Regions from separate parts of the Ochrobactrum sp. PL_is483 genome, predicted to be linked through region 1. Evidence: predicted binding sites of a transcription regulator. Region 1 holds the regulator's gene; each other region holds the start of a gene.
What was found. The regulator LexA, encoded in region 1, represses DNA repair genes until DNA is damaged. The targets are predictions, from matches to a motif close to TGTTCNNNNTGTGTTCNG.
Positions count from the first base shown of each region.

Region 2: the regulator LexA is predicted to act here: its motif matches at 2,167-2,184, upstream of AC0TNJ_RS08855 (DNA recombination protein RmuC).
Region 3: the regulator LexA is predicted to act here: its motif matches at 3,100-3,117, upstream of AC0TNJ_RS07200 (PA0069 family radical SAM protein).
Region 4: the regulator LexA is predicted to act here: its motif matches at 3,394-3,411, upstream of AC0TNJ_RS14475 (ImuA family protein).

Region 1 covers NZ_JBVPGS010000028.1:74,636-81,965, reverse strand. The annotation lists gene trpC (indole-3-glycerol phosphate synthase TrpC) at 1-354, shown strand, start outside; gene moaC (cyclic pyranopterin monophosphate synthase MoaC) at 358-834, shown strand; gene AC0TNJ_RS05455 (molybdopterin molybdotransferase MoeA) at 920-2,134, shown strand; gene lexA (transcriptional repressor LexA) at 2,372-3,097, shown strand; gene AC0TNJ_RS05445 (ComEC/Rec2 family competence protein) at 3,173-5,686, opposite strand; gene gltX (glutamate--tRNA ligase) at 5,949-7,330, shown strand, end outside.
Region 2 covers NZ_JBVPGS010000032.1:53,581-60,910, reverse strand. The annotation lists gene truA (tRNA pseudouridine(38-40) synthase TruA) at 1-665, opposite strand, end outside; gene fmt (methionyl-tRNA formyltransferase) at 669-1,589, opposite strand; gene def (peptide deformylase) at 1,589-2,116, opposite strand; gene AC0TNJ_RS08855 (DNA recombination protein RmuC) at 2,218-3,441, shown strand; gene AC0TNJ_RS08850 (Rdx family protein) at 3,652-3,957, opposite strand; gene AC0TNJ_RS08845 (P-loop ATPase, Sll1717 family) at 3,960-5,591, opposite strand; gene lepA (translation elongation factor 4) at 5,653-7,330, opposite strand, start outside.
Region 3 covers NZ_JBVPGS010000030.1:154,797-162,126, reverse strand. The annotation lists gene AC0TNJ_RS07215 (Lrp/AsnC family transcriptional regulator) at 1-118, opposite strand, end outside; gene AC0TNJ_RS07210 (LysE family translocator) at 300-917, shown strand; gene AC0TNJ_RS07205 (ribonuclease HII) at 914-1,576, opposite strand; gene AC0TNJ_RS07200 (PA0069 family radical SAM protein) at 1,787-2,959, opposite strand; gene AC0TNJ_RS07195 (glycosyltransferase family protein) at 3,166-3,672, shown strand; gene AC0TNJ_RS07190 (4-(cytidine 5'-diphospho)-2-C-methyl-D-erythritol kinase) at 3,727-4,644, opposite strand; gene AC0TNJ_RS07185 (hypothetical protein) at 4,717-4,902, opposite strand; gene AC0TNJ_RS07180 (S49 family peptidase) at 5,094-5,966, opposite strand; gene nhaA (Na+/H+ antiporter NhaA) at 6,073-7,254, opposite strand.
Region 4 covers NZ_JBVPGS010000037.1:157,057-164,386, forward strand. The annotation lists gene AC0TNJ_RS14465 (error-prone DNA polymerase) at 1-1,047, opposite strand, end outside; gene AC0TNJ_RS14470 (Y-family DNA polymerase) at 1,047-2,498, opposite strand; gene AC0TNJ_RS14475 (ImuA family protein) at 2,524-3,375, opposite strand; gene AC0TNJ_RS14480 (DUF6616 family protein) at 3,718-4,074, opposite strand; gene AC0TNJ_RS14485 (MarR family transcriptional regulator) at 4,071-4,601, opposite strand; gene AC0TNJ_RS14490 (ParD-like family protein) at 4,739-4,960, shown strand; gene map (type I methionyl aminopeptidase) at 4,957-5,745, shown strand; gene AC0TNJ_RS14500 (argininosuccinate synthase) at 5,965-7,185, opposite strand; gene AC0TNJ_RS14505 (putative quinol monooxygenase) at 7,318-7,330, opposite strand, start outside.

The DNA of each region.
Region 1 (7,330 bases):
GATGACGATCTGGCGAAGGCGCTGGAAGAAACTGCGTTCGAGCTAGGCATGGATGCGCTCATCGAAGTACATGACGAAACCGAGATGGAACGCGCATTGAAGCTTTCATCACGTCTTCTCGGCGTCAACAATCGCAACCTACGTACATTCGAAGTCGACCTCGCTGTCTCGGAACGCCTGTCGAAAATGTCGCCCTCTGATCGCGTTCTGGTAGGTGAAAGCGGCATATTCACACATGACGATTGCCTGCGTCTGGAAGAATCTGGGATTGGAACCTTCCTCATCGGGGAAAGCCTGATGCGCCAGGCAGATGTGGCGGCAGCTACCCGCGAACTCCTGACCGGCAAGGCTTGACCAATGATGTCCAAGCTCACGCATATCGACCAGAGCGGTGCTGCCAATATGGTGGATGTTGGGGCAAAGGATGAAACCGAACGTCAAGCCACGGCCGAAGGATCGGTCAGAATGATGCCGGAAACGCTGGCGCTCATTCTTGAAGGGAATGCCGCGAAAGGTGACGTTATAGGCGCAGCGCGTCTGGCGGGTATTATGGCGGCAAAAAAGACCGCCGATCTGATTCCCCTCTGCCATCCGTTGATGCTGACCAAAGTTGCTGTCGAGATCGAGCCGGATCAGGCGTTGCCTGGTTTACGCATTCGTGCTCTCGCCAAGCTCAAAGGACGTACCGGCGTGGAAATGGAGGCCCTCACCGCCGTTTCCGTCACGTGCCTTACCATCTACGACATGGCCAAAGCCGTCGACAAACATATGGAGATCGGCGGTATCCACGTGACAGAAAAAAGCGGCGGCAAATCCGGTGACTGGAAAGCATAAAGCGCTGAACTTTGCTCTGGATCAATTCATCCAGACGGCCTTTCTGTTCTAAAGAGGTCAACAATTCAGTTCGAGAGGAAACGCAATGTCCCTTCTCCCGGTCGATGACGCACTGGCCCGCATTCTGAAATCCGCAGAACCGCACGGCAAGGAGCAAGTCGCTTTGTCCGATGCGGGAGGGCGCGTGGTGGCAACACCTGTGCTGGCACATTTTCTCCAACCGCCTTTCGACGGGTCGGCGATGGACGGCTATGCCCTGATCGCGCCCGACAACATCTCTTATCCTGTAAAGTTCGACATCATCGGCGAATCGGCTGCGGGTAATCGCTTCGAGGGCGAATTGGGGATCGGACAGGCGGTTCGCATTTTCACTGGCGCGCCAATACCCAAAGGCGCTGATACCATTGTCATTCAAGAACACACCGAGCGTTCAGGCAACCAGCTGATCGTCCATGAAGGCATGGAGTCAGGACGGCATATCCGCCGTGCGGGCCTCGATTTTTCGCCCGGCAACATCGTCATTTCAACAGGACGCGAGCTGGATGCCGCGGCACTGTCGCTGGCAGCCGCGAGCGGCAATGCGAAGGTTGACGTATTCCAGAAACCCAAGGTGGCGATCGTTGCGACTGGTGATGAACTCGTGCCTCCCGGTGATATTCCGGGGAAGGATCAAATTGTTGCATCGAACAGTGTTGGAATCGCCGAAATCATAAGGCGTGCGGGCGGCAGCCCTGAAGATAAGGGGATCATTCCGGACGATCCTGCCAAGATTGAACAGGCGATAGCAGACAGCCTGCAAGATGGCATCGACGTTCTGGTTACGATTGGCGGCGCGTCCGTCGGTGACCGGGATTTTGTGCACGGCGCACTTCAAAAACTGGGAGTCGGCCTCGACTTCTGGAAAATAGCCATGAGGCCGGGCAAACCCCTGATGTATGGCCGCATCAGCGTGAAAGATAAAATTGTGCACATCATAGGGTTGCCGGGTAATCCTGTCTCAAGCCTGGTCTGTGGCCTCGTCTTTCTTCGTCCCCTTGTTGCCAAGCTCGCCGGAACCAATCTCGACGCCGACATCCGTCCGGCCAAGCTGGGCGTTACCCTGCCCGCCAACGATCATCGCCGCGATTATATTCGAGCAATAATCGAATCATCTCCGAATGGAACGCTGATAGCAAAGCCGTTTCCAGTTCAGGATTCGTCCATGCTTTCGGGCCTCGTCGGCTCGGATGCCCTCATCATCAGGGACGAGAATGCACCTACCGCCGCTATCGGTGATGATTGTCGTGTTCTTATGCTATAGAGCGCCCGTGGGCACCCATTGCCAAGTTACACGAGAAAACGCATATAACGATATATAAAATATACATTATTTTATTGGACACCACGTGGAAACGCCGCGACGTTATCGGATACCGGCTTTCCATCCATTCTCGACGCAAACGTTAAGGATTTTAAAACCATTGCAGAACAAGACTGGAACATATAGTGTTCGTTCTGGTTTTGTTTTTCTCGATTCTTTGCCGGGAGGGTATCGCGCATGTTAACCCGCAAACAGCACGAGCTTCTGCTGTTCATTCACGAACGTCTGAAAGAGACGGGTATTCCCCCATCTTTCGATGAAATGAAGGAAGCGCTCGATCTGGCATCGAAATCGGGTATCCATCGTCTGATTACCGCTTTGGAGGAGCGTGGTTTTATCCGCCGCCTGCCGAACCGGGCACGTGCGCTCGAGGTCTTGCGTCTGCCAGATTCCATCGCTCCGGGGCTCAATGCGCAAAAGAAGTTTGCTCCCAGCGTTATCGAAGGTAGCCTCGGCAAAGCACCACCAGCCCCTCCACCATCGCGCCCCGCCCCTGCGGCTACCAATGACGATACATCTGCAACAGTTTCCGTGCCGGTCATGGGACGAATTGCTGCCGGTGTACCGATTTCCGCGATCCAGAATCAAACCCATTCCCTCAGCCTTCCACCGGAAATGATTGGCGCAGGCGAGCATTACGCTCTCGAGGTCAAAGGGGATTCAATGATCGATGCTGGAATTTTTGACGGAGATACAGTCATTATCAAACGTGGCGATTCCGCAAATCCCGGTGAAATCGTCGTAGCGCTTGTCGATGACGAAGAAGCGACTTTGAAACGCTTTCGTCGCAAAGGAGCATCCATCGCGCTGGAAGCAGCCAATCCCGCCTATGAGACCCGAATCTTTGGCCCCGACCGTGTTAGGGTTCAAGGCAAGCTCGTTGGCTTGATCCGCCGCTATTAAAGTGTTGGCGCAAATGCATAAAGCAAAAAGTCCGAGCAGATTGATCCGTCGTTTTTAGTTGGCAGCGCTTAAGGGTCATTCGCAGCGATTTTCGTCACCGTCGGCGTCTGCTGAACAGCTCCCTGAATTTCTGCCAGGCTGGGATTTTGGTTTGTATTCGCGTTCAGCCAAACCGCGAGCTGGACGTGAATGGATGCGATGTAGATGCCAAGGGCGGCTCGGCGTGTCGACTGCAAATCTTATCCGGTTGTCTTGTTGCAGAGTAGATATTGGCTGCCCCACCTCGGCTCTTGTTGTTTCGGGAGAAACTACGAGTAAAGCCTGGGAAACTCCGTTTTGTTCTGATGCTTTTCCGAGTCTTATCTCCACAGCTCCCTTTAACGCCAAATCACGTTTACTGATACTCAGGATAGTTGAACGACGGCACGAAGCTTCTTTACCGGGAACAGCGAGAATAACCACATCGCCAATATCGCAGGCTATCTCTCGCATTGCAGTGTCTGCCGTATAGGCAAGTATGCGTCCATCGCGCAAGCTGATCGTGCATAAACCATCTTCGCACTCGAACCGATTTCCATCGGTTCCTTCGTTATTCTTGCCTGTCGCCGGCGCGATAAACTCATCGACCAGATAGGCAGTTTTCCAATTGTCGGCTGTAAATTGCGAGGGGCGACTTCGATTGATTGCCAGCCTCCCATCAGCCAGTCGGACGCCCACCAGTTTGGCATCTTCCGATACCACGATGTCGGGAAAAGGCTCACTGACGAAAGCTACGAACCCAAGAATAATGAAGGGGAGCGCCAGCGCCTTCAGTCGCGTCGACAAAACGACACCCAGAACGAGCGCGATGGTCCAAACAACAAGCGTGAGAGAAGGCATGGCCCCCGGATTGCCGTCGGGTGACCATGTCGCCACGAAAGCAGCTATATGACGGACAGCAAAAATACCCCAGCCCATTATCTGCAAAGGCCCCCAGTCCAGTTGCAATGGCATCAGCACAAGACCGAAGACGGCAAACGGCATTACGAGAAGAGCTATTACGGGTTCGGCAAGGACATTTCCTACCAAACCAAACGGCGCTGTGTTGTTGAAGTGATAAGCTGCAAAAATCCCGCTCGCCAGCCCGGCAATGAGAGATGTGCCCGCCGCCGCTGTGAGCAACTTCAAGATTTTTCCGGCAAAACCAGGAGCTGCCTTCCCGCGTTTTTCCGCACCAAAACGCTTGCTCGCATTGCGTTCGCTCCACCAGGCATAGCCGGCAATCAACGCAGCCGTAGCCGAGAAAGACATTTGAAAACTCGGCCCCAATATCTCATGCGGCGAAATTGCAATCATAGCGACCGCTGCAATCGCCAGATTACGCATACTGATGGCAGCATGGTCCACCAGCAATGCGCCAAGCATGACTGCGATCATCACGTAGCTTCGTTGTGCAGCGACATCAGCACCCGACATGGCAAGATAGAAGGTGCAGCTTAGCAAGGAGAGAAATGCCGCATACTTCTTCACCGGATGTCTTACGCTGAAAGCCGGAAATAGCGCGAAGAGAGACCGCAACGTCAGCATGACGACCCCTGCGGCAAGCGCCATGTGCAAGCCTGAGATCGACAGAATATGCGCAAGCCCTGCTTTACGCAGATCTTCATTCGTCTGCTCACTGATCCCCGCGCGCGTGCCTGCTACGAGTGCCGCAGCGACACTACCGTCCTCACCACCTATCACTTCCTCAATGCGTTCAGACACCTGAACACGCAACATCGCAATCCACTGGGAAATTTCGGCGGTCAGTTCATCTGGCGGAGGAACCGTCGCAACTTTAGGCGTTCCGAGAAAGAAACCATTGGCGCCAATCCCATTGAAATAAGCATGAAATGAGAAATCATAATTGCCGGGACGAACCGGACCTGACGGTGTACGCAATCGCGCGAAACCCGTCAGCCCACTGCCAATTGTCGTAGAGGCTGGAATATCCCTTGCATTGATGCGAATGCGTTTCGGTGGAAAACGAAGCTCTGGGCGTTCGGTCTGGAGCACATCCAGTGTTACTCGCCAACTGCCATTATCCTGATATTCAAGAGCAACAACCCTGCCTGTTACGCGTGTTGCGACATCTGAGCCCAACAGGGGCGTTGCTCGGCGTTCCGTCTCCCATTTGGCGACTACAAGCCCCGCTACCAAAGCGATGCTCAATGTTATGCCTTGAGCTGCAACATAATACCGGCGCGTTGCACTTCTAACGATGACGGCAATTGCAAGCATGGACAAAAGCGGTGTCCATTCAGGTTCGAATGAGAGCGTGAAATAAATGATCGCGCCAACACCGGCGAAAACTGGCAGCAAAAGAAAAAACAGGCCACGCCCGACTTCAGTTTCGATCGCGGCCCTGATCAGATTTTTCGCAATGGAAGGAATAGATAGAAGACGTTCACGCAGGCGGGATGCAGATGACTTGACCAGTTCCGGATTTGCCGGAAATTCCGTTTCATCGTGGGGCCATACCTCTGGCAATAATGTGCGCACAAAACCATCGGGCATGCTTCTGACAAGCGCCCGTTCGTTTGCATCGCTCGCCTCCCTGATGCCCGTCATGCCCCCCGCCTGACCGCAAAAGTTAGCCCAAACCGCCTTGATACCCCAAAAGAACGACGGCACATCAGCACGAAAGGGATGCGAAACCCTTGCGCACATTGCTGCCTATGCTACATGAACCGCAGCCGAAATCGAGTGGGTTCACATCAAGAGCCTCGATTACCCTGCCGGGTATCTCCCGCAGGCTTCAGAATTCAAGTTTGCGCCAATGTCTCGGCATTCGCCGCTGTTCTCAAAAGGCGCATGACATAGTGGAGCTATCATGCCGAAACCGGTTGTAACCCGTTTTGCCCCCTCGCCCACGGGGTATCTGCACATTGGCGGCGCGCGTACTGCCTTGTTCAACTGGCTTTTTGCCAAGCACAATGGCGGCAAGATGCTGCTGCGCATTGAAGACACCGACCGGGAAAGGTCCACAGACGCAGCAACGGCTGCAATTCTTGATGGTCTGACCTGGCTGGGATTGGATTGGGACGGCGATGCCATCTCGCAGTTCGAGCGCGCACCTCGCCATCGCGAAGTTGCGGAAGAACTCGTGGCTCTTGGCAAGGCATATTATTGTTATGCCACGCCTGCAGAACTTGAAGAAATGCGCGAGAAAGCACGCGCCGAAGGCCGCCCACCGCGCTATGATGGCCGCTGGCGTGATCGCGATCCGTCGGAAGCGCCTGCTGGCGTAAAGCCCGTCATCCGGATCAAGGCTCCGCAGGAGGGCGAAACGCTTGTACAGGATGCCGTGCAGGGCGACGTACGTTTCCCGAACAAGGACCTTGATGATTTCATCATCCTGCGCTCTGATGGCACGCCAACTTATATGCATGCGGTCGTTGTCGATGACCACGATATGGGCGTGACACACATCATTCGCGGTGACGATCATTTGACCAATGCCGCCCGGCAGACCGTTATCTATAACGCCATGGGTTGGGATGTGCCGCAAATGTCGCATATCCCGCTCATCCATGGTGCAGATGGCGCAAAGCTCTCCAAGCGCCACGGCGCTTTGGGCGTCGACGCCTATCGTGCGATGGGATATTTGCCCGCCGCACTCCGCAACTATCTGGTGCGCCTCGGCTGGAGCCACGGCGACGACGAAATCATGTCGACCGAACAGATGATCGAATGGTTCGACGTGAAGGATATCAATAAGGGTGCCGCTCGCTTCGATTTTCAGAAGCTTGAGGCGATCAATGGCGTCTATATGCGCGCCAGCGATGACAAGGCGCTTTATGATGCGCTTATCGCTGTTCTGCCGGAAATCGAAGGCGGCAAGGAAATTGCGGACGCGCTGAACGAGAAGCGAAGCGCACAACTGCTCGCCGCCATGCCGGGCCTGAAGGATCGCGCCAAAACTCTGGTGGAGCTGGCCGACGGATCGAAGTTCATCTTCGCTGCTCGCCCGCTTGATCTGGATGAAAAGGCGGCGTCACTCTTGAATGAGGAAGGCCGCGCCGTCCTCAAGTCCGTGCTGCCGGATTTGGAAGCAGCAGGCGAGTGGACCGCTGAATCACTTGATGCCGTCGTACGGACTCACGCAGAGAAAACCGGCCTGAAGCTGGGCAAGATTGCACAGCCGCTCCGTGCAGCATTGACCGGTCGCGCCACCTCTCCGGGCGTGTTCGACGTGCTTTTTGTCCTTGGCCG
Region 2 (7,330 bases), on a different contig from region 1:
GCAGCTTGCAGATCATCCGCCGTCCAGCGACCCACGCCCACTTCCATCAGGCTGCCTGCAAATGACCTGACCTGATTGTGCAGAAAGGACCGCGCTGAAACGCGCATTTCTATCATGTCGCCATTGCGCGTTACATCCAGCCGGTCGAGCGTCTTGACCGGGCTTTTCGCCTGGCATTGCGTAGCGCGAAACGTCGTGAAATCGTGTTCGCCCAATAGCCGCTTCGCCGCTTCATGCATTGCATCGGCGTCAAGGCGCTTCTGCACCCACCATGCGCGCTGATAATCGATAGCCAGAGGCGCACGGCGATTGTGGATGCGGTAGAGATAATGTCTGCTACGTGCCGAAAAACGGGCGTCGAATGTGTCGGTCGTCTTCTCGACATTCAATATGCTGACGCGCTCGTCCGCCATGACCAGATGCGCATTCACCGCATCACGCACCTTGCCCGCGTCCCAATCCTTGGCAAGATCGACATGGGCAACCTGCGCGGTGGCATGAACGCCCGCATCGGTACGGCCCGCAGCGCTCAATGTCAGGTCCTCGCCGCAGAACTTCTTGAACGCCAGCTCGATGGCATTCTGCACCGCATGGCCGTTTTCCTGCCGCTGCCAGCCGACATAGGGCGTGCCGTCATATTCGACAGTGAGCTTGTAGCGCGGCACCGCTTAGAGAACCTTCGTGACCTGCGCGCCACGCAGAAATTCCTGCGCAGGCAATGGCTTGCCGCCGGAACGCTGTAGCGTCACAAGCCGAACGGCACCCTCGCCGCAGGCTACCGTCAGCCGATCATCCAGCACCGCGCCCGGTTCGCCCCTGCCCTCGCCCAGCGTGGAGCGCTGCAATTTCACGCGCTCGACAGTGCCATTGATTTCCATCTCGCACCATGCGCCCGGAAAAGGCGACAGGCCGCGAATGGTGTTGTGCACGTCCTTCGCAGGCTTCGACCAGTCGATGCGCGCCTCGGCCTTGTCGATCTTGGCGGCATAGGTGACGCCTTCCTCCGCCTGCGGCTGCAAGGCAAGGCTTTCGCGTTCCAGCGCGCCCAGCGCGCGAATCATCAGGTCCGCCCCGATCATGCTCAGGCGATCATGCAGCTCGCCTGCCGTCATGTCCGGCGTGATGGCAACCTTTTCCGCCATGGCAACCGGCCCGGTATCGAGCCCCGCATCCATCTTCATGATCATCATGCCGGTTTCCACATCGCCCGCCATGATGGCGCGCTGGATGGGAGCGGCACCACGCCAGCGCGGCAAAAGCGAGGCATGGCCATTATAGCAACCAAGACGCGGCGCATCGAGAATGGCCTGCGGCAGCAGCAGGCCATAAGCCACGACAATCGCGACATCGGCTTCGAGGCTTGCGAAAATCTCCTGCTCTTCCGCGTTTCTGAGGCTCTTGGGCGTGAACACCGGAATGCCGAACTGCTCCGCCTTCTCATGCACCGGCGACTTGGTCAGCTCCAGGCCTCTGCGGCCCGCCGGACGCGGCGGCTGCGTATAGACCGCGGCAACCTCGTAACCGTGACCGATAATGGCGGTGAGGATCGGCACGGAAAATTCCGGCGTCCCCATGAAAACGACACGCATTAAAGCACTTTCCCGGATACGCGCTGGCTGGCGAGCTTCTTGAACTTCTTGATGACCATATCGCGCTTCAGCTTGGAAATATGGTCGATGAAGAGCACGCCGTTCAGATGGTCGATCTCATGCTGCAGGCAAGTGGCCATCAGCCCGTCGGCTTCCATGGATTGCGGCTTGCCGTCGGCATCGAAATATTCGACCTTGACCGTCGCGGGGCGCTCGACCTCGGCATAATAATCCGGGATTGAAAGACAGCCCTCTTCATAGGTGCCGCGCTCGTCGGAAGACTGCACGATCGTCGGATTGACGAAGACATGCGGCTCCTTCGGCTCGCCTTCCTTGGCGAGATCGATGACAAGCATGCGGATCGGTTCGCCCACCTGAATGGCGGCAAGGCCAATGCCCGGCGCATCATACATGGTGTCGAACATGTCGCCGGCAAATTTGCGCAGCTGGTCGTCAAAGCGTTCCACAGGCGCGGAAACCTGACGCAGGACGGGATCGGGAAGGATGACAAGCGGTTTTACAGACATGCGCTTCACGTAATCGCTCGTATGGGAATCGTCAATTACACTTTGCAAAATGTTCCCGTTTTGATCTCATCAAGGCGATACGAATCAGCTAAGCTCTTCCCATGGAAAACCAAAATCTCTTGAATGAGCCGCTTCTGCAGCTCGGCGCCACATCCGTCACGCTCGGCAATATCCTGCTGGCGGGCATTGTCGTGCTGGTGCTGAGCCTCTGCCTTTTTCTGATCGCTGCGGCGCGTTCCGCCCGGCTTCGCGCAGTGGCGGAAGCGCAGGCCGAGGACCGCGCCCGCGACGCGGAATATCGCATGGCCGAAATCCTGAAAGCACAAGCCGAAATGCAGGGCCGCATGCAGACCATGGCGGAAGTATTCGGCTCACGGCAGGCGGAATTGAACCAGTCGATCCGCGAGCGGCTCGACGGCATGACGCATCGCATCGGCCAGACCATGACCGAGCAGACCCGCTCGACGCATGAGAACCTTGCCAAATTGCAGGAGCGCCTCGCGGTCATCGACACGGCGCAGAACAATATCCAGTCGCTCGCCGGTCAGGTGGTGCAATTGCAGGCGATCCTCGCCAACAAGCAGACGCGCGGCGCTTTCGGCCAGTCGCGGATGGAGGCGATCATCGCCGACGGCCTGCCACAGGGCGCCTACGAATTTCAGGCAACGCTTTCCAACAGCACCCGGCCCGATTGCCTTGTGCGTATGCCCAACAACGCGCCCTCACTGGTGATCGACGCGAAATTCCCGCTCGAAGCCTGGAACTCGATGCGTGAAACGGAACAACCGGAGGCGCGCAAGACAGCGGTCGCGCAATTCCGCCGCGACATGGAAATTCATATCAAGGACGTGTCCGACAAATATCTGATCCCCGGCGAAACACAGGACACCGCCTTCCTGTTCGTGCCGTCGGAATCGATCTTTGCGGATATTCACGAGCATTTCGAGGCGCTCATCCAGCGCGCGCACCGGGCGCGGGTCGTTATCGTCTCGCCGTCGCTGCTGATGCTGTCCATTCAGGTCATTCAGGCAATCTTGAAGGATGCCCGCATGCGCGAGCAGGCGCATGTCATTCAGGGCGAAGTGATCCGCCTGATGGAAGATGTCGGCCGCCTGGACGAGCGCGTGCGCAAGCTGCAAACGCATTTCGCGCAGGCCAACAAGGATATTGACGATATTCTGGTCTCTTCCAGCAAGGTGACGAAACGCGGCGCGAAGATCGAGGCGCTGGAATTCGGTCCTGCCCCCACGGAGGAACCTTCGCGGCCACAGGCCAGACCGACCGAACCGGGTCAGCTACGCCTGCGCGTGGTGGATGAGGATTGATCCTGTTTTCCCTCGTCCTTCGAGACGGTGCTACGCACCTCCTCAGGATGAGGGAATTGCGTATCCACTCACCTTCACAAAATCTGTGCTTTTGTTAAATCGTCTGCGTCGATGTTTAACATCGTTGGCCTCATATCATCGGGCTTGCCGCCCCTCATCCTGAGGTGCGGAGCGAAGCGTAGCCTCCAAGGATCAGTGATAGGAAGCCGCTCAAGAACTGACTGGCCGGTCCGAATGACCGAGATCGCGTTCCGGCCAGACGAGATCACGCACGCGCTGCTTCAACACCTTGGCTTCCGGGAAACCGCCGTCGCGCTTGCGCTCCCAGATGAGTTCCTCGCTGCCGTCCGGCATATGAACGCGGATTTCAAACACCCCGCCCGTGCCCGGACGTAGGGCCACTTCCGCCAAATCCTGCCCGAAAGTCTGCAGCAGTTCCTGCGCCATCCACGCCGCCCGCAGCAGCCAGTTGCATTGAGTGCAGTAGGTGATGGAGATGTGGAGAAGATCAGTCATATCTACCCTAGATTAGGAGTAATACCAAGACTTCTCCAAAGCATAGGAGTTACTTTAAAGGCGGCATCTAGTCCAATTTGGTTTTCAGCTATATGCGATTCATTTTTATAGCAGGCCCGAAAAACATCACCCTTTGAAAGCTTCAATTCCACAGCTCCAACTTTATAAAAGACCGCGAGCAAGCTAGAAGCAACATCCCTCAATTTCGACGGGTTCTCCCGCTTAGAATAAATCTCGCACTGTCGCTCAACACTATCCTTCAACTGCCCCTCTCTACCTGCATCATCTACCGCCAAACAAACATCCATAATTATCTCCCGCACAGCTATGGTGCTAACATCTTGTTTGCCAGTTCGGCCTCGTAAAAAGCCGAGGTAAATCTTAAGATGCGGATGGAGTGTTTCCCATTCTCGGCAAAGAGCATCAAACCTCTTCCGAGAGTAATTTGCTTCAGCCTCAGTAACGTTTTTGGCGGAAATCATCGGAGATCCGGCTGATATGTCCAATATTGAGTTTAGAAAAGCAATAATATCTCTCGGCCTATATAAAGTTCTCTCAACTATATATTCAAAAGACTCTACTCTTCTGATGTCAGAAGGAAAAATATCAGAAAATTTTACACCTTGCTTTGTATATACTCTCTTAAACATAAATTCAATTCTTTTGTCCACGACATTTCTGAGACTTTTTTCATTCCACCGAATATCGCAAATCATGCCCTCATATTTTTCCGGCTGAATCCCCTCAACGCTATCGTCATTTATAGACCTTTCATACAAGTCCGTCCTAAGTGCAATAATCACCTTAACGTTTCTTAACTTACGTAAAGATTTAGCAGACTCTATAAGAGACCTTATCAAACTATATTTAATAGAACTATCGACCCAGTCTAGGTCAAGCTCGTCTATTATTACATAGTATTGCTTCTGACGATTATTCATTATTTCATTTAGACTATCTATAGCGCGGGCCAACTCTCTCATTTGCATATCGGAGACAGCCTTCTGTGTACGAGAGATAATCTCTTTCCTCTGCGCCGAGGAAAGATTAAGTTCAGATATCGTTCCTGCCTCTATTTTTGCATAGTCAACACCAAGCATGCTACGCAGTTCACTCTCCAAACGACCAGAGAAAGAATCAGAAATTTCTCTGATAGCTACGTCATGCTCTATCCAAAACTTATCAGAATAATTCTCTAGGTATGACCTCATCCCCACCTTTGCCTGGGAAATACTATCTAAAGCAAAATCAAAAATACTCCTGCTTTCAAAATATTTCTGAATTACTTTCGTGCAGAATACATGCTTCCACAAATATTGAAATAATAACGATAGATTACATCCGTTATCAAAAAGAAAAGATATGATATTGGAGTTCGCTATATAATCAAACGCAATATCCTTAGGATCAAGCCTGATGCAATTACGATTATTTGCCTCTATATTATTTAAAATAGCAGTTTTTCCAGTGCCAGTACGACCCAATAGAATACACTTTGGAGAATCGAAATCTTTTAATTGCTCAACAATAGGCAAATCAACAAAGCATTCCGATAAAAACTGATGATCATCCTCTGCAGCTGGCTCTCCAATATGAATACCTTGGCGCAGTATAATTCTATTCATAAGCGACATTTAAGCCCCCCCAAACCCACCTTAAGGGAACACGATGGTATTAATCAGTCAAGCAATTGAATCAATCATCGCCCATCTTGAGCGCCTGAATAAAGGCCTCCTGCGGGATTTCGACCTTGCCGAACTGGCGCATGCGCTTCTTGCCTTCCTTCTGCTTTTCCAGAAGCTTGCGCTTGCGCGTCACGTCGCCGCCGTAGCACTTGGCCGTCACGTCCTTGCGCAGCGCCGAGATCGTTTCGCGCGCCACGATGCGACCGCCAATCGCCGCCTGGATCGGAATCTTGAACATATGCTGCGGGATCAGTTCCTTCAGCTTTTCGCACAGCGCACGGCCACGCTTTTCAGCCGCCGAACGGTGCACCAGCATCGAAAGCGCGTCCACCGGCTCTTCGTTGACGAGGATCGACATCTTGACCAGATCACCCTCGCGGTAATCCGAAAGATTGTAGTCGAACGAGGCATAGCCCTTCGAGATCGACTTGAGGCGGTCGTAGAAATCGAACACCACTTCATTGAGCGGCAGATCATAGGTGATCATGGCGCGCGGGCCGACATAGGTCAGGTCGATCTGGATGCCGCGGCGCTCCTGGCAAAGCTTCATGATCGCGCCCAGATAATCGTCCGGCGTCATGATGGTTGCCTTGATCCAGGGTTCCTCGATCGCGCTGATCTTCACAATATCCGGCATATCGGCCGGATTGTGCAGTTCCTTCTCGGTACCGTCCGTCATTTTCAGGCGATAGACGACCGAAGGCGCGGTCGTGATGAGGTCGAGATTGAACTCGCGCTCCAGACGCTCCTGAATGATTTCCAGATGCAGGAGACCAAGGAAACCGCAACGGAAGCCGAAGCCAAGCGCCGCAGAGGTTTCCATTTCGAACGAGAACGACGCATCGTTGAGGCGCAGCTTGCCCATGGCAGCGCGCAAGTCCTCGAAGTCAGCCGCATCGACCGGGAACAGGCCGCAGAACACAACCGGCTGCGCGGGCTTGAAGCCGGACAGCATCTTTTCGGTCGGGCGGCGATCTTCGGTGATCGTATCGCCAACGCGCGTATCGGCCACTTCCTTGATGGACGCGGTGATGAAGCCAAGCTCGCCGGGGCCGAGTTCGTCCACCTGAACCATTTTCGGCGTGAATACGCCGGTGCGTTCCACCGGATATTTCGCGCCAGTGCCCATCATGCGGATGGTCTGGCCCTTCTTGAGCACGCCATCGATGATGCGCACCAGAACGATGACGCCAAGATAGCTATCATACCAGCTGTCGACCAGCATGGCTTTCAGCGGCGCGTTGCGGTCGCCTTCCTTTGGCGCGGGCAACTGCGTGACGATGGCTTCCAGCACATCTTCGATGCCGAGGCCGGTCTTGGCGGAAATATGCACGGCCTGCGCCGCATCGATGCCGATGACTTCCTCGATCTGCTGCTTCACGCGCTCAGGCTCGGCGGCGGGCAGGTCGATCTTGTTCAGCACGACCACGATTTCATGGTTGTTGTCGATGGCCTGATAAACGTTCGCCAGCGTCTGCGCTTCCACGCCCTGCGAAGCATCCACCACCAGCAGTGAACCTTCGCACGCGGCCAGCGAGCGCGAGACTTCATAGGCGAAGTCGACGTGTCCGGGCGTGTCGATCAAGTTCAGCACATAATCTTCGCCGTTCTTCGCCTTGTAGGAAAGACGGACGGTCTGCGCCTTGATGGTGATGCCGCGCTCGCGCTCGATATCCATCGAGTCGAGA
Region 3 (7,330 bases), on a different contig from region 1:
GGCAGGGAGAGGGCGAAAGACCGACTTTTTCTGCCAGCTGGACATTGGAAAGCCGGGCATCTTCCTGAAGTGCAGTCAGTATCTTGTGGTCGATGGCGTCGAGTTTGATTTTTGGCATGATCTCGCAACTTCAGTTGATTCATTGGCTGATTATACCAAAACCGGAAGACATTGCGCCACAAATCGCAAGGACATGCGCTTCTGTTCGCGGATATTCTCGAACGTGCAACTGTTTCGCAGTCGGTTTTAGGAACTTTCGCGCCGCGGTTAGCTTGGCATGATTTCTACAGGCGATAGCAATGAGCGAGATGTGGTTATACGCGGGGGCATTGGCTGCCGCTTTTCTTATTCCGGGACCGGATATGATCCTGTTGCTCCAGACCGGGGCAGCGCGGGGCAGGGGCCATGCACTGGCAGTTGCGGCTGGCCTTGCAATCGCGCGCACCTGCCATGTGGCTCTTGCTGCACTCGGTCTGGCGGCGCTTCTGCATGCCTTTCCCGTCGCGTTTCAGTGCGTGCGGATCGCAAGTGCTGGGTATCTGGTCTGGCTTGCTATCGGGATTCTGCGCCATCCCCTGCCGACAGTGGACGCGGTTGGCGGCCTGTGTGAACGGCGGTCCTATCTGGCTTCGGCCCGCAAGGGGCTTCTCACCAATTTGCTCAACCCGAAAGCGCTGCTTTTCTGTTCCGTCCTGCTGCCGCAGTTCGTTCACCCCGCAAATGGCAGCATCGCGCTGCAATTTGCGGTTCTTGGCGGCATCATGACGACGGTCGGCTTGTTGTTCGACACGCTCTATGCCTTTACGGGCTCCTCGCTCGGAACCCTGTTCAAACGTTATCCCGCCATACAGTCGGTCCAGCGCTGGGGTTTTGCAGCGCTGCTGTTCGGCTTTGCTGCCAAGCTGGCGACGGTTTAAACGCCGAAGCGATCCTTGATGGGGGCGAAAGTGTAACGGTGGATGCCGGGTACGGGACCAGCAGTCTCGATGGCGGCGCGGTGCCTTTCGGTGGCATAGCCCGCATGAATTTCCAACCCGTAGGGTGGATGCGCCGCACCGGCCCTGATCATCATGCGGTCCCGCGTGACCTTGGCGACGATGGAAGCCGCGGCGATCGAAATGGAGCGCTGATCCCCTTTGACGAGAGCAGAACCCGGGCAGAGAAGTCCCGGCGGAACATCGCGGCCATCGATCAGCGCGTGGCAGGGCCGCAGCGTCAGGCCGATGGATGCGCGCCGCATCGCTTCAAGCGCTGCCTTCCGGATATCGCTTCCGTCGATGCTGCGTGCGCTGAGGCTTGCAACCGAAACCGTTATGGCCTTCGCCAGAATGACGTCGTAGAGCGCCTCGCGTTTTGCAGCCGTAAGCCGCTTGGAATCGTCCAGCCCGTCCGGGAGATTGTCGATATCGAGCACGACGGCAGCGGCAACCACCGGGCCAGCCAGGGGGCCGCGTCCGGCCTCATCTATGCCGACGATATGTTTCAATCCACGTGCAAGCAACCTTTTCTCTTCCGAGAAGTCAGGCGCGATCGGGATATCAAAGAGGAGCGGAGAATCAGAAGCCGAGCGTTTCATTTGGCGGCAATGCTCGCATTGCTTCCGATTCTCCGCAAGGGCCCTGCTCGAGGATGGTGGCGTGAAAGCAGGCAGCCCCTCCGTCTGAAGGACAATCAGACGGAAATTCAACAGGCAACTGGCAGGCTGTGCAGGATTGGAACCGCTCCAACTATTTGTTTCATCGCATCATCCAACGCAAAACCGGCGCACACTTTTGCTGAAAATGCTCTAGAACAGCGAAAGCTGCTTGCCTCCCTTTTCGACCGGCTCGAACAGATCGGTACGTAATTGAAGGCGGCGTGCATTGAAGCCGAGCTTGCGCGCGGTTATTTCGAAACGGCGACCGATCTGCCATGCATAGGGGCCAGTGCCGCGCATGCGCTTGCCCCATTCGGCATCGTAATCCTTGCCGTCCCGCATGGAACGCACCAGCGACATGACGTGCCGGTAGCGATCCGGATAATTGCGCAGCAGCCAGTCCTTGAACAAGGGCGCGACTTCCAGCGGCAGGCGCAGCAGGACATAGCCGGCCTCGCGCGCGCCTTGCGCATAGGCGGCATCCAGAATGCGCTCGATCTCGTGATCGTTGATGCCGGGAATGACCGGCCCCATCATGACGGAGGCTGGAATGCCCGCATCGGCGAGTTTGCGGATGGCCTGAAGGCGCAGTGTCGGCGTCGAGGCGCGCGGTTCCATCGTGCGCGACAGATGAGCATCGAGCGTGGTGACCGACAAGGCGACCTTGGCCAGCCCTTTCTCCGCCATGCGGCTCAAAATATCGATGTCGCGCACGACGAGCGCGGATTTTGTCACGATGCCGACCGGATGATTGGCCGCCTCCAGCACTTCGAGAATTTCGCGCATGATGCGCCATTTCTTCTCGACCGGCTGATAGGGATCGGTATTGGTGCCGATGGCGATTGTCTTCGGTTGATAGCTGGGCTTGGCCAGCTCGCGCTCCAGAAGACGTGGGGCATCCGGCTTGGCAAACAGGCGGGATTCGAAATCGAGACCGGCAGAAAGCCCCATGTAACTATGCGTCGGCCGGGCAAAGCAATAGATGCAGCCATGCTCGCAGCCGCGATAGGGATTGATCGAGCGATCGAAACTGATGTCGGGTGAATCATTGCGGGTGATGATCGTCCGCGGCTTTTCGATCTGCACATCGGTCTTGAACGGCGGCAATTCCTCAAGCGTGGTCCAGCCGTCGTCGAAGTCGTGGCGCGTGGTCGGCTCGAAACGCCCGGTCGGATTAATGCCCGCGCCGCGCCCACGCCGCCGGGCGTGATCGATGCGCAAGCCGGCCTCGCCGATCACCGCATTGGCGTGATCCGCGCGCCCGCTACCGAAGGCAGCCCTGTCGGCCTGCTTGATGATATCTGCCTGCTGGATCACTTCCATCTTCGTCTCCCTGAATGGAAACATCTGGCCTTGTACAATCACGGCGACAGCGAACCCTGTCAGGTCCGGCAACTCTTCCGTTGCGCGTGCTGTGCCGCCATGCGACTCTGTTCTGATGAATCTATTCCTATAATAAGAATTAGAACAAAGCAAGAACATAAAAGTGTCGGCTTTCCGGTCACACGTTCTTGATATATGAAGCGCTCATGTTATCCGTCGTCATCGAGACCCTGAATTCTGAACGAGCGCTGGCTCACACGCTTTCGGCACTGGTGCCGGCTGTTGTGGAAGGTTTGTTGCGTCGCGTGACGGTTATCGACAGGGGATCGTCGGATGAAACCGCTCTGGTCGCGCTGGGGGCGGGCTGTGCGTTTCATTCCGAAATGGACATTGAGGCGGCGCTCGATGAAATCCGCACGCCATGGGCGCTGCTGCTGAGGCCCGGCGCTATCCCGCAGGAAGGCTGGGAGGAGGCGCTGCGTCGCCATATGGAAAATGGCGGCGGGGCCGCGCGCTTTTCATTGCCGGAAGATAGCGGTTTGGGGACGGTCCGCAAAATCTTCGGCCACAAGACGACGCTCGATGCCGGACTTCTGGTGCGCCTCGATGTGGTAAAGCCGCTTCTGCTTGATGGCGTGGCGTTCGATCAGCTTCCGCAGCGTTTGAAGCCCATCCGGCTCAAGCATTCCATCCTGCCGCCCGACGAAGACTGAACAAGCAAAAGGCGAAGCCAGAAGCTCCGCCTTTTTCAACCGACATGTGGGTTTTCAGGACGGGACGCTTTGGGTCGCGATTACGAACCAATCGGGTCTTTCGGCTGAGAGATGTCCAGCGGCCCGTTCGGTGGCAGCAATGTCCTCGTAGATCGCATAGCAGGTGGCGCCTGATCCCGACATTTGTGCGTAAAGCGATCCGCTCTCGCGAAGCAGGTCGAGCTTGGCGCCGATCCGCGGTGCAAGTTTCAATGCCGGGGACAGGAGATCATTTCGGGTTGTTTGCAGATAAGCGCAAAGAGAGCCGATATCCGGGTGCGAGGCAAGTGCCAGCGCTGGATGATCGCGCTTTTCAAGCGCGCGAAAAACATCTGGGGTTGCAACGGCAGTCCCGTCATTGACGAGCAGCATGGGCAAGGCGGGGAAGCCGCTGACCGGGGTTAGCTCTTCACCGATTCCGCGGGCGGCAAGCGGCGTCCCCTTCAATGCGCCATGCAGACACATGGGCAGGTCCGCGCCGAGGCCGAGCCCGATTGAGGCAAGCCGATCGAAACCGAGACCGAGCCTCCACAACTCATCGAGTGCGAGCAGGGTTGCGGCTGCGTCGCTCGATCCGCCGCCGATGCCTGAAGCAATCGGAAGGTTCTTTTCCAGATGGATCGCGACAGGCGGCGAAATCCGCTGTGTCTCGCCGCGCAGCGCCTCGCGGGCCTTGAGAATCAGATTGCCGCCGTCGAGCGGTATGCCCTTTGCGAAAGGACCGCTGACCGTAAAGCTGTCCTCTTCCGCAATTTCGACCCGAATAATATCGCCATAGCGCGCAAAGACCACCAGCATGTCGAGCAGATGATAGCCATCGTCACGACGCCCCGTCACATGCAGCGCGAGATTGATCTTGGCGGGAGCCAGACGCGTCACCGCACGCGGAGAACCGGCATCGGCATGTGTTTCGGTTTTCGGGAACATGTTCATTTCTGCTGGTGGACCTGAACACGAGTGACGGCGATCGCACCGCTTCGCCGGCAATTGTTCGTGACGGAAAGGTCAGTCCTTCTTGACGTAATATTCGCCGGTCTTGGGGTCCTGCACCAATGTGCCGTGAGCCCGGTTCTGCGCTTCCTTTTCCGCCTGACGCACGCGCTGCGACACGCGCGCGGCTTCACGCTTGAACGAGCGGTAGCCGTACCAGGCGGCGGCGATGATCAGCAGCAGAAATATGAGCTGGGGCATGGCCTCAATTCCTTAAGGTTGCGCATCGGATTGCCGGATCGCGAAGGCCGAAACGCCGTATATTCATGGAGGGGCGGGAAGCGGCCCGCCCCGCTTTTTGACACCATATCATGGTGAAACGAAGGAATTCAAAGCATTGGTGGGAAAATCGGCGGTGTTTTTCGCCGAAGCATTATTTTTCCCAATATTCTTTAAAGCCCGTAACGTGCCCAAAGCGCTTTTTCCTCTGCTACCGAAAGCAGGCCGTCGCCCAGATGCGCGGCGATGGAAGCCGGTTCAAGATTGCCAAGCGCCATATCCACGCCGGGAACCTTGCGTCCCAAAAGGCCGCGCTTCTGTTCAACCAGCTTCAGCTTGACCTTGTCGCCATAGGTTTTGCGCAGGAAGCTGCGCATGTCGCCAAGCCCGTCGATCAGGCCAAGCTGTTGCGCCTTGATGCCGGTCCAGAACAGCCCGGTAAACAGGTCTTTGTCGTCTGCAAGCTTGGTTCCGCGCCGTTCCTTCACCATGTCGATGAAGGTTTCGTGGATTTCGAGTTGCAGCGATTTCAGCCGTTCGATGTCAGCCTTCTTTTCTGGCTGGAACGGATCGAGCGTCACCTTGTTGGAGCCAGCCGTATAGACCCGGCGCTCAACGCCGATCTTCTTCAACAGTTCAGGGAAACCGAACGAGGCCGACACCACGCCGATAGAGCCAACGATGGACGATGGATCGGCGATGATCTCATCCCCCGCCAGCGCGATCATGTATCCGCCCGAGGCGGCGACGTCTTCGACGAAGATGAAGACCTTTTTCTGATGTTCAGCGGCAAGATCGCGGATGCGCCTGTAGATCAGCCGGGATTGTACGGGTGACCCGCCGGGCGAGTTGAGCGAAATGGCAACGGCAGGCGCTTCCTTGTCGGTGAACGCCTTTTCAAGAACCGCTGCCGCCGACGCCAGTGAGAGCATCGGCCGGAAGGCAGAGCCGCCGGACATGATCGCGCCATGCAGTCGCACGACTGGTATCTCGATCGAAACCGGGCGGAAGCGGCGTGGAACAAGACGCGTCAATAAACCGGGCAAGGCAAACTCCTGAACTGAAATCTCTCAGCCGCAATGTAGGGAGCAATATGGGAAACACAAAGAAAACCGCCCGGAAATTTGTTTCCGGGCGGCGGTATTTGTTTCGTCAGGCGTTTTTCGGCTTCGTGACCAGCCGCAGCAGAATATAGCCGCAAATCGCCGACAGGCCTGAACCGGCGAGCACGCCGATCTTGGTTTCGGCCTGCATGAGTTCGGACGGGAAGGAGAGGAGGCCGATGAAGATGCTCATCGTGAAGCCGATCCCGCACAGGACCGCTACGCCGTAAAGCTGCACCCATGTCGCGCCGAGCGGCTTTTGGGCAAGGCCCGTCTTGATGGCGAGCCAGGCTGCGCCGAAAACACCAAGCTGCTTGCCGATGAAGAGGCCGAGCATGATGCCAAGCGTGAGTGTGTCCCGCATTACCGAGGCGTCGAGACCTGCGAACGATATGCCCGCATTGGCGAAGCCGAAAACAGGCACGATGAAGAATGCGACGGGCTTGGCCAGCGCATGTTCCAGCACATGCAGAGGCGAGGTCATATCGTCGGGCTTGCCGGGCGCGGGTTTCAGCGGAATCATCAGCGCCGTCACCACGCCTGCGACCGTTGCATGAACGCCGGAATTCAGCACGAAGAACCACAGTGCTGCCCCGCCGACCAGATAAGGCAGCAGCTTCATCACGCCCATGCGGTTCATGGCGAACAGAACCAGGGCGGCGGCGAAAGCCGCGCCAAGATAGGGCAGGGAGATTTCAGCCGTGTAGAAAATGGCGATAATCACGACCGCCGCAAGATCGTCCAGAATGGCGAGCGTCGCCAGAAACACCTTGAGGCTGGAGGGGACCCGCGATCCCAGCAGCGACAGCACGCCAAGCGCAAAGGCGATGTCGGTTGCGGAGGGCACGGCCCAGCCGCGCACCTTGGCGGGATCGTGCCAGTTGAGCGCGGTAAAGATGATGGCTGGCAGGATGACGCCGCCAGCGGCGGCAATGCCGGGCAACATGCGGTTTGGCCAGCTTGCCAGCTGTCCGTCGAGAAACTCGCGTTTGATTTCCAGGCCCACGAGCAGGAAGAACACCGCCATCAAGGCGTCGTTGATCCAGTGAGAAAGGCTGAGCGGTCCGATATAGAGGTGCAACGCTTCGAAATAGACGTGCGAGAACGGAGAGTTCGCCACAATGAGCGCGAGTGCTGCCGCCGCCATGAGGCTTATGCCGCCTGCGGATTCGCTATCGAGGAAGCGCCGCATGATCGATACGGGGCGGCTATTGTCTGGGCTGTGGTTCATGGGTTCCCGTTGCCTGTTCTTATCTGTTTGTTGTCTGCGCGTTTTCGGAAAAGGGCGGCGGGGAGCCGCAGAACGA
Region 4 (7,330 bases), on a different contig from region 1:
CACGGAATTGGCCGCCGAACCGCGCCCCTGGCACAGAATGTTCTCTTTGCGGGCATAGTTCACAATGTCATAGACGGTGAGGAAATAGGGCTCGTATTGAAGCTGGGCGATCAGCGCCAGTTCCTTGTTGATCAGCGCCTGCACCTTCTCCGGAATCGTGTCCGCGCCGTAATGGCGCGCCGCCCCTTCCCAGGTGAGATCATGGAGGTGCTGGCGTGCTGTCTTGCCGGGCGGGATGGGTTCATCGGGATAGGCATATTTCAGCTCATCGAGCCGGAAGGTGATGGGCGCGGCGAAATCAGCGGTCGCCGCGATGGCTTCAGGATAATCGCGAAACAACCGCAGCATTTCCTTCGGCGGCTTCAGGTGGCGCTCGGCATTCTTTTCCAGAAGCCGCCCGGCATCGAAAACGGTCGTGTGGTGACGGGTTGCGGTCAGCACATCCTGAAGCGGGCGGCGGTCCGGGTGATGATAGAGCACGTCATTGGTGGCGATGAGCGGCACATTGGCTGCGGCTGCGAAACGGGCGGTGCGCTCCGCGCGGCGTCCGTCCTGCCCCTGATGCGGCAGGGCGAGCGCCAGCCAGACCGAGCCGGGGGCGGCCTTGGCGATATCCGCCAGCCGCGTGGCAAAATCCGGCTGGTCTTCCTCGGGAGGAAAAACCGCGATCTGGAATTGCCGCGCGCGAAACAGGAGGTCGCCCCATTCGAGGTGGCATTCGCCCTTGATGGCGGCGCGGGTCTTGCCCTCACTCAGCAGGCGGCACAATTGCCCATAGGCGGCGCGATCACGCGGATAGACGACCATCTCCGGCGTGCCGTCGATGAAGGACAGGCGGCAGCCGATGAACAGCCGGAAATCGCTCTTGTCGCGAAATTCCTTCCATTCCGCATGGGCGCGCACCACGCCGGCCAGCGTGTTGCGGTCGGCAATGCCGATGCCGGACAGGCCAAGCTCATGCGCACGCTCCACCAGTTCCTGCGGGTGCGAAGCACCGCAAAGGAAGGAGAAATTGCTGGCGGCAGCCATTTCAAAATAAGGAACCATCACGCAAACAACCCATGCAGAAACCAGCGCGGATGATTGGCGCCGTCAAAAAGCCCCTCGCGGAAAATCCAGAAGCGCTGGCCGTTTTCGTCCTCGACCCGGTAATAATCGCGCAGTTCCGGCACGTCCTGCCCGATTGCCCGCCACCATTCCGGCTCGATCCGTTCCGGCCCTTCGGCAAGGCGCACCTGATGGCGCACCCGCCGCCACAGAAAGAACGAGGGCGGGCTGTCGGGCACTTCCGCCACACTGTCGATCGGCTGCGGCGGGCGAAACAGTTTTATGGGACGCGCGGGCGGATCGCCCGGCAGTTCCGCCTGGCTGCGATATCCGGCTTCGGTTTTCCGCGATCGATGCAGGGCAGGGACAAGGCCGAAAGCGCGCTCCGGCATATGGGTGTCGCGTGCAAAGGAAACGAGAACCCGGTCCTGTCCGAGCCGCGCCGAGAGCCGGTCGACAAGCTGGCTGAAACCGGCTTCATCCTCCTCATGCTGGTCAAGTCCGGTCTGGCGATGGGCTATCGCGCCGCTGCGCAGTGCGGCCAGCCGGATCATATCGAAGCCAAACCCGGCGTCGAGCGGGTCGGTCAAGGCGTTGAGCCTTTCGCGCGCAAGGCGCAGGAAAACCCTGTCGTCGCGCAGCGGCTGGCCGGTTTCGACATGGACATGGCGCACTTCGCCATCGACCCGGAAGAAGGAGGCTTCGACCAGAAGCGCGCCCTTGCCTTCTATTTCCAGCCTTGTGAACAGTTCCTGCGCCAGTTCCAGCAAGATATGCTCCACCAGCTCCATCCCCGTCACCGGCTCCGACAGGCGGCGCTCGGCGATACTGAGCGGCATGATGCGCAAGGGGGAAATCGGCGCGCGCTCCTGCCGCGCCAGCCGGTTGAGCTTTGTGGCAAGATCGGTGCCGAAACGGGCAGTGAGCGCGGCGCGCGGAAGCCCCATCACATCGCCGATCCGTTTCAACCCGGCGCGCTTGAGGCCGGTTTCCGCCGCTTGCGTCAGTTCAAGCGCGGAAAGCGGCAGACGGGGAAGGTGGCGGTCGGCCTCCGCCTTGCTGAACACGCCGCCCTTCGTTCCCCGCGCCAGAAGCCGCGCGGCAAAACTGTTATCGGCAATCGCCGCCTGCACTTTCAGCCCGGCGCGTTCAATGCGGCGGATGGCGTCGGCGCGCATGGTGGCAAGCCCGCCGAACAGATGCGCGCAGCCGGTTATATCGAGCATCAGGCCATGCGGCTCATCCAGGGCGACAAGCGGCGTATAGCGCTCGCACCAATGGGCAAGGCGCTTGAGCAATGCCCCGTCGTGTTGCGGCGCGGCGGTCGCCACGTCCAGCCTTTCCACGCGGGCGCGCGCATCGGTCAGCGCCATGCCGGGGAAAAGGCCGAGCCTTGCCGCCGCCGCATCCACCGCCGTCAGGCGCAATGCATTGGCCGTGCGCTCGGTCACCACCAGGGGCAGGCGCTCCCTGCCGTCATGCGGAACGGCGCGGCGAAGCCGGTCGGTCGGCAGAAACGGAAACCACAGGGCGAGAAACAAGCGTTCTGCCATCCCGTTCTCTTGTGCCAAATTCAAGGGTTTCATTGTTCCATTCCATGATCCATTGCCCGCATGTGCCGTGGCGGTTGCGCTCCAGCACGGCGGAAAAGGCCGGTTTTCCCGGCGCGTTCGCTCCGCTGGAGCGCGATGGCGCGGGCGCCACCCGCCAGCGGCTGACGGCAGCACTTTGCACCGCCGTCCGGTGGCTCCTGAGCAGGATGACCGGCAATTGCGCGGTCTCGCTCGCCAGAAGCAGGCGGCGCGATGCGGTGAGGTCGAGACATTTCGGCTGGCCGGTCACCGAGGCGACGACGCCGGAAACCAGATGCGAGGCCTTGCCGCCGCTGCCTGCCTCCAGCGCATCGTTCGCCGCCTTCAGCACATCCTGCGCGCTGGGGCAGCGCACGATCAGAAGCCGCGACGGATCGATCCCGAAGGCGTGAAGCCCCGGCGGATAAAGCCCGCCATATTCGCTCGCCGCACTTTCCTCCTCGATCCAGATGATCGGCCTTCCATCCTGCGTCGCCCGCAGCACCAGCGCCAGAGCAAAGCCGGTCGCAGCCATATGCGCGCCCGGATTTTCGGCAAAAACCTCATGCAGCGCATCGCCCGCCAGACCATGCGGAAAGGCGGCATCGGCCCCGGCAAGGCCGAGCGTGAAACTGCGTGCGCGACCGAAGCCTGCGTCCGTCCCGCTTCCTGTCCTGCGGGCAAAACTGCCTTGCGGATCATTGCCTGCAATGGCCGTAACCATGCGCCGCAACGCCGCGATGTCGATGCCGCTCACGTTCGTTTCCTGTCAAATTGTTCTCTATTTGTTCTAGTATTGAATCGAGCGAGGCAAGAGTCAAGCGGGATCAGCCGGGTGTATGTGTGGACAGAAAAATTCCCCTGAAGAAGCGCCTCCCGAAAGTGTGAAACGATTTTCGGGAGGCGCGTAAAAACGAATTGCCGGAGCATTTCCGAGCCAAAAGTGTGAAACGCCCGCGCGAGGAAATCAATCCGCCGGACTGATTTCCAATTCCGCTTCGATGCGTTCGGAAATGCGTAAAACGAATGGATAGAGCCGTTCCAACGATTCCGTTAAGACAGGAACCATTCTGGAACGGGGGAATACGCTCCGGCGGCTTCAGGCGGCTTCCCGGAAAGGCACGCCTGCCAATTGCGCCAGATGGCCGGGAAGGTCGGTGCCAGCGCCAGCCGCATTGATCGTGTCGAAATAATCGTGCCAGCCGGTGGCGGTGATTCCGGTAATCAGCATGTCGAGAGCCGCTTCGTCCGGGAAGCGCCAGATGGCGAAGAAACTCTGATCGGGCGCAAAAGGCTTTGTCGCGTCGACGGGTCCCAATGCCAAAGCCTCGATACCAAGCGCTGCAAGTCCGCCCATGCCCGCGCCGACTTTCTCAAAGAAGGCCTGCCTGCCTTCAGCATCGAGTGCGTGCCAGCCAGCTTTCGGGGAATAAAGCTCGGCGAGGTAATAGGTCATGTCATATCCCTTAGAGTTTCATTGATCTTGAAGGAGCGACCGGCATCGGTGCGGCTCCAGATGCGGCGCAGCAAGGTGCTGAGAAGCTGCTGTTCGCCTGACGAGAGATCGCTCATCAGGCTTGCAATCCATGCGGTATGTTGTTCGAAAAGCTGTTGCGCCAGCAGCGAACCTTCGGGTGTCAGCCGGACAGCCAGCTTGCGGCGGTCCTCGCTATCCGCGTGGCGCTTGAGGAAACCGTCGCGCTCCAGCCCGTCCAGCAGGCCGGTGATGGTGGCGCGCGTCACGCCTGCGCGTTCCGAAAGCTCGTGCGGCGAGAGGCCGTCGGGCGCATTGTGCAACAGAAACAGCAGCACGAACTTGCCCTCCGAAAGCTTGTGCGGCGCCAGCCGGTTGGCGCAATCCCGGTCAATGGCCGCAGCAAGCGAAAGGACTTCAAAGCAGGCTTTCAGCGCGTCGGTGGACGGACTGTGCCGGCGTTCCATTTCACCCAGAAGGGCATGATGCTTTTGTTCGATAATTTCCATACGGTGCCGTATAGTATGGTGCCATATTAAATGCAAGGGGTTTTGATTGCCTGAGAAGGAAGAGCAGAAAGCTTGATGAATGGATTTATACGATTTATATATGGTTCGTATATAAAACGCTTATACTGGATATTGCCATGGGTATCGTAAAGATTGGCGACGAGCTGCACGAGGAATTGCGCAAGGCGAGCGACGTCATGTGCCGTTCGATCAATGCGCAGGCAGAATATTGGATGAAGATCGGCATGCTGGCGCAGGCGCATCCCGACCTGTCGTTCAACGAGATCGTGCAGATGCAGTTGCGCTCGGCACGGGTCGAGCTGCCGGTTCTGCCGGTTCTGGCAGTGCAGCCATCATGACCAAGACCCCGGCCGAAGTGGAAAAGATGGCGGCATCCGGCGCGCTGCTGGCCTCGGTTTTTGCCCTTCTCGACCGCACGCCGCTGGCGGGCATGACCACGATGCAGGTCAACGATCTGGTTGAGGATTACATCACCCGCGAATTGCAGGCGCGGCCTGCCAGCAAGGGGCAGTATGACTATCCTTATGTGCTGAACAGCTCGAAGAACGAGGTCGTCTGCCACGGCATGCCGTCGCATGACGAGATCATTCAAAACGGCGAGATCATCAATTTCGACATCACGCTGGAAAAGGACGGCTATATCGCCGATTCCAGCAAGACCTACATGGTCGGAGAAGTCGCGCCCTTTGCCTCGCGCCTCGTCCGGGTGACCTACGAGGCGCTGTGGAAGGGGATTGCCGCCGTGCGCCCCGGCGCGACCTTGGGCGATATCGGCCATGCCATCGAGCGCCACGCCAAGCGGCATGATTACAGCATCGTGCGGGAATATTGCGGCCATGGTATCGGTCGCGAGATGCATGAGGAACCGCAGGTCCTGCATTTCGGCAAGCCCGGCACCGGGGTTCGGCTGCGCGAAGGCATGGTGTTCACCATCGAGCCGATGCTCAATCAGGGAACGGCCAAGGTGAAGCAGGAAAAGGACGGCTGGACGGTGGTGACGCGCGACGGAAAACTGTCGGCGCAGTTCGAGCATACGGTGGCGGTCACCTCGAACGGCGTGCGGGTGCTGACCTTGCGTCCGGGCGAGGAAAAGATGCTGGCCAGCATCAAACATGCGGCCTGAATAAAGAAAAACGCCCTCCGACGCGGAGGGCGTTTTGCATGTTGGTTTCCCTGACCCTTCACCTTCGTGGTTCGAGGCTCATTTCCCCTTCGACAAGCTCAGGGTTCATTCCCACCTCACCATGAGGTGAAGGGCGGTAGCGCCCGCAGTAACCCTCATCCTGAGGTGCGAGCGAAGCGAGCCTCGAAGGACGAGGGTACTTGGATCAGCCAATCGGGCTTATCTCCTGTCGCGCGCGGCGAGCGTCCGCAACCGCAACGCATTGAGCTTGATGAAGCCTGCCGCGTCCTTCTGGTCGTAAGCGCCCTGATCGTCTTCGAAGGTGACGAGCTTGTCGGAATAGAGCGACTTTTCCGATTCACGGCCGATCACCATCACATTGCCCTTGTAGAGCTTGAGCGTGACTTCGCCTTCGACATGGCGCTGGCTGTGATCGATTGCGGCCTGCAGCATTTCGCGTTCCGGCGAGAACCAGAAACCGTAATAGATCAGCTCCGCATAGCGCGGCATCAGCTCGTCCTTCAGGTGCGCCGCACCGCGGTCGAGCGTGATCGATTCGATGGCGCGGTGCGCGGCAAGCAGGATCGTGCCGCCCGGCGTTTCGTAGACGCCGCGCGACTTCATGCCGACGAAGCGGTTTTCCACGAGGTCGAGACGGCCAATGCCATTGTCGCGGCCATAGTCGTTGAGCTTGGCAAGAAGGGTGGCAGGCGACAGGCGCTCGCCATTGATCGAAACGGCATCGCCCTTTTCAAAGCCGATCTTGATGATCGTTGCCTTGTCGGGCGCGGTTTCCGGCGAAATGGTGCGCATATGCACATATTCCGGCGCCTCGACAGCCGGATCTTCCAGAACCTTGCCTTCGGACGAGGAGTGCAGCAGGTTGGCGTCGACGGAGAACGGCGCTTCGCCCTTCTTGTCCTTGGCGACGGGGATCTGGTGCTGTTCGGCGAATTCGAGCAGATGCGTGCGGCTCTTGAACGACCAGTCGCGCCATGGGGCGATGATCTTGATGTCCGGGTTCAGCGCATAGGCCGAAAGCTCGAAACGGACCTGGTCGTTGCCCTTGCCGGTCGCGCCATGCGCGATGGCGTCGGCGCCGGTCTTTTTGGCAATGTCGATCAGGTGCTTGGAGATCAGCGGGCGGGCAATCGAGGTGCCGAGCAGGTAGACGCCTTCATAGACGGCATTGGCGCGGAACATCGGGAAGACGAAATCGCGCACGAATTCCTCGCGCACGTCCTCGATGAAGATTTCCTTGATGCCCAGCATTTCCGCTTTCTTGCGGGCCGGTTCAAGTTCCTCGCCCTGGCCGAGATCGGCGGTAAAGGTCACGACTTCCGCGCCCAGTTCCGTCTGAAGCCACTTCAGGATGATCGAGGTGTCGAGGCCGCCCGAATAGGCGAGAACGACTTTCTTAACGTCTTTCAGCTTGCTCATAGTTACTTCCGTCCAATGCGGTGCGGTTGAGGCTCTGGTGGAACCCAACTGATATATCCGCAAGTCTTTTATCAGTTGCCAAGCGCCACGCAAGCCGAAGGGCTGCGACTTATCGCGAAAACTGATGCGGTATCATGTAGCCTGC